DNA from 2 places in the Corallincola holothuriorum genome. Region 2 is predicted to be linked to the other one. Evidence: predicted binding sites of a transcription regulator. Region 2 holds the regulator's gene; the other holds the start of a gene.
The links. Region 2 encodes sigma-54, which starts transcription at its own class of promoters, with help from an activator protein. Its sites were predicted from a motif close to GTTGGCACGNNNNTNGNNT; they were not measured.

Region 1 (5,259 bases), on a different contig from region 2:
CACCGCGTGACTGGCGTCTTCGATGATGTTGATAGCAAACGGCTGACATAACGCATGGATCTCGCGCATATCACACGGTTGCCCGGCAAAATGCACGACCACGAGCACTTTGGGTAAGCGGCCATTGGCTTTCGCAATGGTGAGTTTCTTTTCCAGTGCAGCAACACTGAGGTTACCGCTGTTAGGGTCGATATCGACAAAGTCGATATCTGCACCGCAGTAACGTCCGCAATTGGCCGAAGCGACAAACGAGTTGGGCGATGTCCAAAGCAGGTCTCCAGCGCTGAGCTCTAATGCTAAACAAGCGATATGTAGCGCTGAAGTTGCACTGTTGACCGCGACGGCATGTTTTGCATTGCAGTATGCCGCTAAAGTTCGCTCAAACTTCGGTACTTGCGGCCCTTGCGTTAAAAAATCAGATTTGAGTACGTCAACGACCGCGTCTATGTCATGACTGTCAATCGATTGTCTACCGTAAGGGATCATGCGTTAGCCATCTCGTTAAAAGCTAATAACCCCTCGTGATCCAAAAAGTCTGGATTATTCTTCGAGTTATATTCAAACCCGTGCTCCACTGGCGTTCCTGATTCACCTATGGCGTTGGTGGTGAATTCGTTTGAACGTTCATTGCTGTAAAAGCGAATGGCTGGGGTGATAACGTAGTGGTCATGGAATTCGTATGTGTCGTAGCTTAATTCACTTGGACACATCACTTCGTGTAGCTTCTCGCCTGGGCGGATACCGATAATTTTAATCGGCAAATCTGGAGCCATCGCTTTGGCTAGATCAACGATACGCATGGAAGGAATTTTGGGAACAAATATTTCACCCCCTAACATACGTTCGAAGTTCTTAAGGACAAAGTCGACCCCTTGCTGCAGGGTGATCCAGAACCGGGTCATCTCTTCATGGGTGACAGGGAGGTGATCTGCGCCTTCGGCGATCAAGTTGTTAAAGAAGGGAACGACAGACCCGCGAGAGCCGACGACGTTACCGTAGCGAACAACAGAAAAGCGGGTCGCATGGCCACCCGAGATATTATTTGCCGCGACAAACAGCTTGTCTGAGCAGAGCTTAGTGGCTCCGTAAAGGTTGACCGGGCTGGCGGCTTTGTCGGTGGATAGCGCTATCACTTTTTCCACGTTGTTGGCCAACGCGGCATCAATGACGTTTTCGGCACCGTTGATGTTGGTCTTGATACATTCCATCGGGTTGTATTCGGCCGCTGGAACCTGTTTTAGCGCAGCAGCGTGAATGACGTAGTCAACGCCTTTCATCGCACGGATCATACGCTCTTTGTCTCGAACATCACCGATAAAATAGCGCATACACGGCTCGTTAAAGCGCTGCTGCATTTCAAACTGTTTCAGTTCGTCTCGTGAGTAAACAATGATTTTTCTGGGTTGATAATTTTTAAGTAGGGTCTGAACGTATTTTTTGCCGAAAGACCCTGTACCACCTGTAATGAGAATCGATTTGCCGTCAAACATCCTAATTCCTTACCCTCTTATTTAGCGTCTTTCTATTTATTTTGTTGTTGGTAGGCTAATTTGCCTTTGCTGGCGCGCTTGGATTTCAGTAGTTGTTCTTTGGTTCTTTTTCTTGCACTGGTGCTCGCTATCTTCACTTTGTCGATTATCACTTTTAGCTGTTCCAGTGAGCTTTGCGCTTCTGATGTTTCCGCAAATGAGCGCACGTCGGCCAGCCAAGCCTCTATCTCAAGTGCCTGGAGTGTCGCATCGGCTGATATCTCCGCTTCGAGTTGCTTGGTGAGTTGCCTGCCACGGGATAGCAAACTTGAAGCTGTATCGCTCTCCGTTTTAGCCACCTTCAGCAGCCTTCTTTTGGGCTAAATCATCTCTGACATCTTGTGGAATACCGTCCCAGCCCTCTTTGATATTGCGCATCACGCCGGTGACAGCATCTAAGGCTTCAAGATCTCCTGAGACTGAACCTTCGCCCAGCTTAAAAATACAGAAGTCATAAAGATCGAACAGATTGCGCGAGATCTCCCCGCCAACTTCCATATCTAAACTGGCTTGCAAAACCGTTAGCAGCTCAATGGCTTTACCAATTTTCAGGCCTTTAACTTCAAAATCTTTCCGTTCAATTGCCCCTCTGGCTGCTGCCACATTGCCCAGAATATGAGCCATGATTGCGGCAACCTGAGTATGGGGATCGGCGTCAGTCAACGAGTTAACCGTTCCTTTGCCATATTGTTGGATCGATGTTCTTGCCATTTTTAAGTACCTTACTCTGCTCTTAGTCGCGTTTGTGCAGTTGCTACTCATAGTAGCAGCGTCAAATATCTGCGCAGACGGATCTGCTTCTCATTTGTGTAAGCAAATTGAGTGCCAGCCATCTAAACTGAGAGCTGGCTCGCACTCCATTGTTGCTCTATCAGGCACTTTCAATACAATAGAAGCCAATAATAATATATGATTCGAAAAAAAGACGGTTTCTCCTGCGTCAAGGAAATGGCGGGAACTCCGCAGGCCCAGAGGGTGAAAGGTTTCATTTATGCAGGGATTATCTGACGTTCTCGTCATTGATGATAATAGTGATCGCCGAGCACAGTTAGAGCTTTTATTAGGATTTGTTGGTGAATCATGCCGCATCACTAGCTCTAGCAATATTTCTCTGATTAACAGTGAAGACTGCTGGCGTGCGGTATTTATTGGCGATATTGCCGATGAAGACCCATTAGAATTCATTCAGCGTTTAGCTTCTGTCCATCCACTACAGCCTTATGTGCTGCTTGGTGATGATAAAGGGGTCGTTTTACCCAATTTAGTGGGGTCTTTGATGGCGCCATTTAATTACCCCCAGATGACCGAAGTGATCCACCGCTGTCAGGACTATCATCGCAAACGCCCTGGTGGGCAACCGCAAACATCGACTCAGACTAAACTGTTCCGCAGCTTGGTGGGGCGCAGCGATGCTATCGCCCAAGTGCGGCAACTTATTGAACAGGTGTCAGTGACAGACGCTAATGTGCTTGTTCTCGGTGATTCTGGGACAGGTAAAGAGGTTGTCGCGCGGAATATCCATTATCTCTCTTCTCGCCGTGATGGCCCTTTCGTTCCGGTCAACTGCGGTGCTATTCCGGCTGAGTTATTGGAAAGCGAATTGTTCGGCCACGAGAAAGGTGCGTTTACTGGTGCGATAACCACCCGTAAAGGTCGCTTTGAACTTGCTCAGGGGGGCACACTGTTTCTTGATGAGATCGGTGATATGCCGACCAATATGCAGGTGAAACTGCTGCGCGTGCTACAAGAGCGGGTATTTGAGCGGGTAGGCAGTGCGAAGTTGGTTAAGGCCGATGTTCGTATTGTTGCGGCGACGCATCGAAATCTTGAAGGGATGATCGCGGAGGGTAAATTCCGTGAAGATCTCTACTATCGCCTGAATGTATTTCCTATTGAGATGCCTGCTCTGTGTGAGCGTCAGGATGATATACCGCTGTTATTGCAGGAGCTGGTTTCTCGCTTAGAAGCTGAGCACAATGCGTCGGTACGTTTTACTGATAAAGCGATCGACTCCTTAATGCTGCACCCATGGTCGGGGAATGTCCGTGAGCTTTCCAACTTGGTTGAGCGGCTTGTGATCCTCTATCCCAATGGTGTGGTTGATGTCAGTGACTTGCCGCCTAAGTATCGGCATATTGACGTTGATCCTTATGAGCCGGTCTATTCCGAAGAGGTGATGGAGCGTGAGTCATTAAACGCACTATTCCGTGAAGACGCTGAGCCACTGATTGCCGAGCCTCAAGTTCCCCATGAGTTGCCGGATGAAGGGATCAATCTCAAAGAGATGCTATCTGAATTGGAAACTGACTACATTCAGCAGGCACTGGTACGCCAAGACTGGGTCGTGGCTCGCGCTGCGGAACAGTTAGGTATGCGCCGTACCACGCTGGTCGAAAAGATGCGTAAGTATCAGATCGCCAGAGATGATGAATAGCTACCGGCTTAACTGCCACATCTGTTACTGAATAAAAAAAGCACCTCAAATTTGAGGTGCTTTTTTTATCTTCCAGCTCTCTTGGGGCAATGAACGTGTTTGATATTCCCCGCTGTTGAAAGCGTCAAAACCCTGTCTACATCTACTGTTCTAACTAGATTGTTTCAGTTTTTATTAATTAAAACATGAGATTGAAATAGTTGGCACGCTCTTGGCTTTATCTCGGTATCGCGTCAAAAGGAGCGACATAGAGATGACACAGTCGAGCAATGTTGCCGATCAAGCTAAGTCCAGCAATGGACAGTTTCCTCCCCAGCTTCTCGCTACCGAGAAGGTGCCACTCAGATCTGAATCTGTAGTGATGGGTGAGATGGCAAAGCGCCAGTTGAATGAACAGAGCCTTCACGCCGAGGTATCGTCGACCGGGGTGCAGAATAACGCCAGTCGTATGCAGCACCTGATGGAGATCCTGCCTGCTGGGATTGTGGTATTGGATGGTAACGGCATCGTGCGTGAAGCCAACCCTATTGCACTCGAGATGCTGGGTGAGCCGCTGATCGGTCAGCCATGGCGACACATTATCTCTCGGGCGTTTTCGCCGCAGGCTGATGATGGTCATGAGATCTCTCTGGCCAGTGGTCGGCGAGTGAAGTTGGCGTTGACTGCATTATCGCCTGAGCCTGGTCAGTTGATTTTGATGACGGATCTAACCGAAACCCGTGAACTACAAAATCGGATCAGTCATTTGCAACGTTTGTCGGCGCTTGGAAAAATGGTGGCGTCATTGGCTCATCAAGTGAGAACGCCACTTAGCGCTGCCATGCTGTACGCGGCAAATTTGGGTAATAACACCCTCACAACAGAAAATCGTGGAGCGTTTCACCTTAAGCTTTTGGCACGCTTACAAGACTTAGAGCAGCAGGTGAACGATATGCTGCTATTTGCTCGTAGCGACAGTCAGATCGCCGCTACACCACTCTCCATGAAACAGCTTTTGTCCGATCTGCAGTCGCGGGTCGAAGCCATGGTTAGTAAAAGTCGCAGTCAGTTGCAGATCGAGTTGCCTGAGCCAGATATCGAAATTCTAGGTAACGCCAGTAGTCTGGCCAGCGCCATCAGCAATCTGGTGCACAACAGTTTACAAGCATCAGCGACCAATATTCATGTCTCTGCGAAACGTCAGCAGCAGATGGTCGCAATCGAGATCCGGGATAACGGCAAGGGGATCCCTGAGGCGATGCAGAAGAAAGTATTAGAACCGTTTTTTACCAGCCGCAGCCAAGGAACAGGTTTAGG
Region 2 (5,259 bases):
ATGATGTCAGCAGTGATCAACCAGTCACAGTAAAAGGGCCTGGCTACCGACTCGATGGAGTTGGATTAAAGGGCAACGTCGAACAAGAGCACATCGAAGTGCTAAATGATGTAAAAGCGACCTATGAACCTTAAAAATAGATTCACCTTCAGCTTAGTCGGCTTATTGCTGACCACATCGGCTTCCCTAAGCGCCGTTGAAAGTGACTTTAATAAAGAAGTCCGCGTGGATGCAAAACGCCAAAGTATCGATATTCAAAAAGGCATTATTTCCTTCTTTGACGACGTCACGGTAAATCAAGGCACATTACAGATCTTTGCCGACACTTTGCAGGTTGAGCAATCCGCGGGCGCAGGAAAAGAGGTGCTCATCGCAGTCGGTAAACCAGCGAAGTTCAGTCAGGTCTTGGAAAGTGGTCAAAAAATGCATGCCGAAGCTGCAGAGATCCGTTACCGATTAGCAGATAACACTATCCAATTAACTGGTGCAGCGGTACTGACGCAGCAAGACAGCGTCGTGAAAGGCGAAACTATTCATTACGATATCGCCAAACAAAAAATGGTCGCAGAAAGTGGCACAGATAAAGATGATCGCGTGACAACCATTTTTCTCCCCGAACAGCTGCAACAACAGCTCGGCGAAAGTAAGGAATAAACCATGGCGACATTGAAAGCCAGTCAATTAGCCAAGAGCTACAAAGATAGACAGGTAGTTAAGAATGTCTCTTTAGCGCTGAATGATGGCCAAATAGTTGGCTTATTGGGACCGAATGGGGCCGGTAAAACAACCACCTTCTATATGGTGGTTGGACTGGTACCCAACGATAAAGGGCGCATCACGATTGACGATGAAGATGTGACCCTTTCACCCATGCATATCAGAGCGCGCAAGGGGATCGGTTACCTGCCACAGGAGTCCTCCATCTTTCGTAAACTCAGTGTCGCTGACAACATCATGGCAGTACTGCAAACCCGTCCAGAGTTAAGCCGGTTACAGCGCACGGAAACCTTGGAACATCTGCTAGAAGAGTTTAGCATCACTCACATAAGAGATAGCTTAGGTATGTCACTGTCAGGTGGTGAACGCCGTCGAGTAGAGATAGCCAGAGCGCTGGCTGTGGAACCTAGGTTCGTGCTGCTGGATGAGCCTTTCGCTGGCGTAGACCCTATCTCAGTCACAGATATAAAAAAGATTATTCAACACCTAAGAGACCGTGGTCTCGGTGTATTGATCACTGATCATAACGTGCGAGAAACACTCGATGTGTGCGAATATGCTTATATCGTTAGCCACGGAGAGTTAATCGCCGAAGGAAAACCGGAACAAGTGTTAGCCGACCAAAAGGTACGAGACGTATATCTCGGGGAACAATTCCGGCTATAGTGTAAGTAACCAGCGTTGATACATCGGGCTCTTTTGAGTGCCGATTAACGATGACAGCAACAGCATTATTTTAAATGTCACGGAAGTAGATGAAACCGTCATTACAGTTACGTTTAGGTCAGCAACTCACCATGACGCCGCAATTGCAGCAAGCAATCCGGCTATTGCAATTGTCGACGCTCGACCTTCAGCAAGAGATCCAAGAAGCGCTGGATAATAATCCGCTACTCGAGCAAAACGAAGCGGAAGAAACCAGTGAGCAAGTTAATGGTGAAAGCCATACCGCGACTGACAAGCTGGAACAAACCACGGCTAATGCTGAAAATAATCAGTCGGAAGAGCGCGAAGATGCAGCCATGGAAACATCTGAGGCGCTCAACCAACAACAAATCAATGAAGAACTGCCTACCGATACAACCTGGGATGACCACCTTTCAGCAGCGCCCGTTTCAGGTTCCTCGTTCAGTGATGACGCCGACTTTACCTATCAAGGCGAAACCACAGAGTCGTTGCAAGATCATCTGGAATGGCAGATGCAATTAACCCCGTTCACAGATGTCGACAGAGCCATTGCGACATCGATAATCGATGGGATTGATGAATCGGGTTACCTGACGGTCACCGCCGACGATATTCTTGCTTCTTTAGGGCAGGAAGATATCGAACTTGATGAAATAGAAGCGGTCATTAAGCGAGTACAACTGTTCGACCCTATTGGCGTAGGTGCCCGCACATTGCAGGAGTGCCTGCTGGTACAACTCAATCAGTTTGCCAAAGAGACACCTTGGCTAAAAGAGTGCCGCCAGGTTATTGGTCAGTATATTGACCTGCTAGCCAGCCGGGATTATCGCCAATTGATGCGCAAGACCAAACTGAAAGAAGACCAGCTACGTGAAGTTCTGCGGGTGATCCAGTCGTTGAATCCGCGCCCCGGCAGCGCAGTGATCAGCGGTGATGAGCAATATGTAATCCCCGATGTGTCGGTAATGAAAAAAGCTGGACGTTGGGTGGTTGAGCTAAACCCTGACTCGGTACCCAAGCTGAAAGTAAATCAGCAATACGCAGCGATGAGCCGGACGGTAAAGAACACTACTGACAGTCAATATATACGCTCTCATCTGCAGGAAGCGAAGTGGTTCATCAAAAGTCTGGAAAGTCGTAACGACACCCTACTCAAGGTCGCCAACTGTATCGTACAGTTCCAACGCGACTTCTTTGAGTACGGCGATGAAGCGATGAAGCCAATGGTACTCAATGATATTGCCTTAGCGGTTGATATGCACGAGTCCACCATCTCTCGGGTAACCACACAAAAATATATGCATACCCCGCGGGGTATTTTCGAACTCAAGTATTTCTTCTCCAGTCATGTCAGTACTGAAAGTGGCGGAGAATGTTCTTCAACGGCAATTAGAGCGTTAATCAAGAAACTTGTGGCGGCAGAAATCCCTAATAAGCCTTTGTCAGATAGCAAGATTGCTGACCTACTGGCAGATCAGGGAATTCAGATAGCGCGGAGAACCATTGCGAAGTATCGGGAATCCTTGTCTATTCCACCGTCAAATCAGCGAAAAAGCCTGCTATAGCAGGCAATAAAACTAAATAAGGATGAGGTCTATGCAAATCAATCTTACCGGCCATCATGTAGAAGTAACAGACTCTCTGCGAGAGTATGTCGACGGAAAATTTAGTAAATTAGAGCGCCACTTTGACCACATCAACAATGTCCACGTGATCCTCAATGTTGAGAAATTAACCCAAAAAGCCGAAGCCACACTGCACCTAAATGGTGGAGAGATCTTTGCGAATGCAGAGCATCGTGATATGTATGCAGCTATTGACTCGTTGATCGATAAACTCGATCGGCAAGTAATAAAACACAAAGAAAAGCTAAATGCTCACTAGAGATGTCTATGGATATATCATCCATACTTAGCCTGGACTGCACCCGAAGTGCAGTCCATGGTTCAAGTAAGAAACGAATATTAGAAATGGCCAGTGAATTGGCAGCCAAACACTTGCCAGAACATGGCCACAAAGCCATTTTCGAAAGTATTCTAGAACGTGAAAAGAAAGGCAGTACCGGTATAGGTAACGGCATTGCCATTCCCCACGGTAGGATCACTAACGCCAATAAAGCAGTCGCCGTGTTATTGCAGTGCGATGAGCCTATCGCCTTTGATGCAATTGATAACAAACCGGTGGATCTGATTTTCGCCCTCTTGGTTCCAGAACAGAGTTGTCAGGAACATCTGAAGACCTTGTCGGCTATCGCCGCCAAATTGTCAGATAAACAAGTCCTCAAACAGCTCCGTTGTGCCGCTAACGATCAACAATTATACGAAATTATCACCGATTCATGACCAGCACTGACGTGGCCGCAAAACCCAAACTAACGATTGTCAGTGGCCGCTCAGGCTCAGGCAAAAGTGTTGCGCTTCGCGTATTGGAGGATTTAGGTCACTACTGTGTCGACAACCTGCCGGTAGCCATGCTACCGACACTGGTTGCTCAAGTAAGTGGGCACTATAGCGATATCGCCGTCAGCATTGACGTCAGAAACCTGCCCGAAGACCCTCATACGCTGGAAACAATTCTCGACCTTTTATGTCAGCAATGCCGCTGTACGGTTCTGTTTATGGATGCGCAGCAAAGTGCATTGATCCAGCGCTTTAGCGAAACTCGACGGCTCCACCCACTCTCCAAACATGGTGTATCTCTGGAGCAAGCGATTGAAGCAGAGCAGCGCTTACTTGAACCGCTTATCTCCCGTGCCGATCTTCAGATAGACAGCTCTCAGTTGTCGATACATCAGCTCAGCGATCTGGTGCGAGAACGGTTACTAGGCAATGCTGATCGCCATCTGGTTTTAGTATTTGAGTCCTTTGGCTTTAAATACGGTATTCCGCAAGACGCTGATTATGTGTTTGATGCACGATTCTTGCCCAACCCCCATTGGGAACCAGAACTACGCCCCATGACCGGATTAGATGCCCCTGTTGAGCAGTTTTTTAGCCGCCAACCTATCGTGGCCAAATTCATCTGGCAGATAAACAACTTACTCAATACCTGGTTGCCACATCTGGAACTGAACAATCGAAGCTATGTAACCGTCGCTATCGGTTGCACCGGTGGACAACACCGTTCTGTGTTCATTGCCGAAACATTGGCAAAACAGTTCAAAGAGTTACGTAACGAAATTCAGATCCGTCACCGAGAACTAGGTCATTAGTCTTTATGACACAACGCATTGAAAAGAAACTACTGATAAAAAACAAACTGGGTTTGCATGCCCGCGCAGCAACCAAGTTAGTCATGCTGGTCAACAAATTTGATGCCGAAGTGATGATTGAGCATCAAGGAAAATCCGCTTCCGCCGCCAGTGTCATGGGACTGCTGATGATGGAAACCTGTATGGGGCAAGAGATCCAGGTCGTTGCCGAAGGGGATGAAGCACAGCAGGCATTGGATGCTGTTGAGTCCCTGATCAATGACAGATTCGACGAAAACGAATAATCCTCACCTGTTAAAGAAAAATTCTCTCTATTTTTCTGGTTGTTACGATACAATTCCGCTATCGAACTTTTTTAATCGATTGGAGGGCTTAAGGCGATGGCTGAAACTTTAGAGCAAGACCTTACCCAACAAAAATTAAAAGAGGTAAAAAGTGCCCTAGATAGCGGCATGTTTATCCATGTTCGCCGCATTTTGCAGGAGATGGATCCTTCTGATGTCGCCCTTCTGTTTGAGTCAACCCCCACTAAGGGCCGTGCGGTCCTATGGCAGCTGGTCGATCCTGATCTGCATGGCGAGATCCTCGAAGAGCTGTCGGAAGATGTAAAAGACAGCATTATCCGCTTAATGGACCCGGAACTG

Region 1: a site for sigma-54 is predicted at 2,341-2,359, ahead of fliS (flagellar export chaperone FliS). Genes of this name have one in related genera too.

Annotation. Positions count from the first base shown of each region.
Region 1 is NZ_QPID01000013.1:42,070-47,328, reverse strand. It holds gene pseC (UDP-4-amino-4,6-dideoxy-N-acetyl-beta-L-altrosamine transaminase) at 1-486, opposite strand, end outside; gene pseB (UDP-N-acetylglucosamine 4,6-dehydratase (inverting)) at 483-1,490, opposite strand; gene DU002_RS17605 (hypothetical protein) at 1,523-1,828, opposite strand; gene fliS (flagellar export chaperone FliS) at 1,821-2,240, opposite strand; gene DU002_RS17595 (sigma-54 dependent transcriptional regulator) at 2,521-3,963, shown strand; gene DU002_RS17590 (sensor histidine kinase) at 4,217-5,259, shown strand, end outside.
Region 2 is NZ_QPID01000005.1:67,941-73,199, reverse strand. It holds gene lptC (LPS export ABC transporter periplasmic protein LptC) at 1-134, shown strand, start outside; gene lptA (lipopolysaccharide transport periplasmic protein LptA) at 124-654, shown strand; gene lptB (LPS export ABC transporter ATP-binding protein) at 658-1,383, shown strand; gene DU002_RS09455 (RNA polymerase factor sigma-54) at 1,473-2,969, shown strand; gene hpf (ribosome hibernation promoting factor) at 3,001-3,288, shown strand; gene ptsN (PTS IIA-like nitrogen regulatory protein PtsN) at 3,297-3,746, shown strand; gene rapZ (RNase adapter RapZ) at 3,743-4,615, shown strand; gene DU002_RS09435 (HPr family phosphocarrier protein) at 4,621-4,899, shown strand; gene mgtE (magnesium transporter) at 4,996-5,259, shown strand, end outside.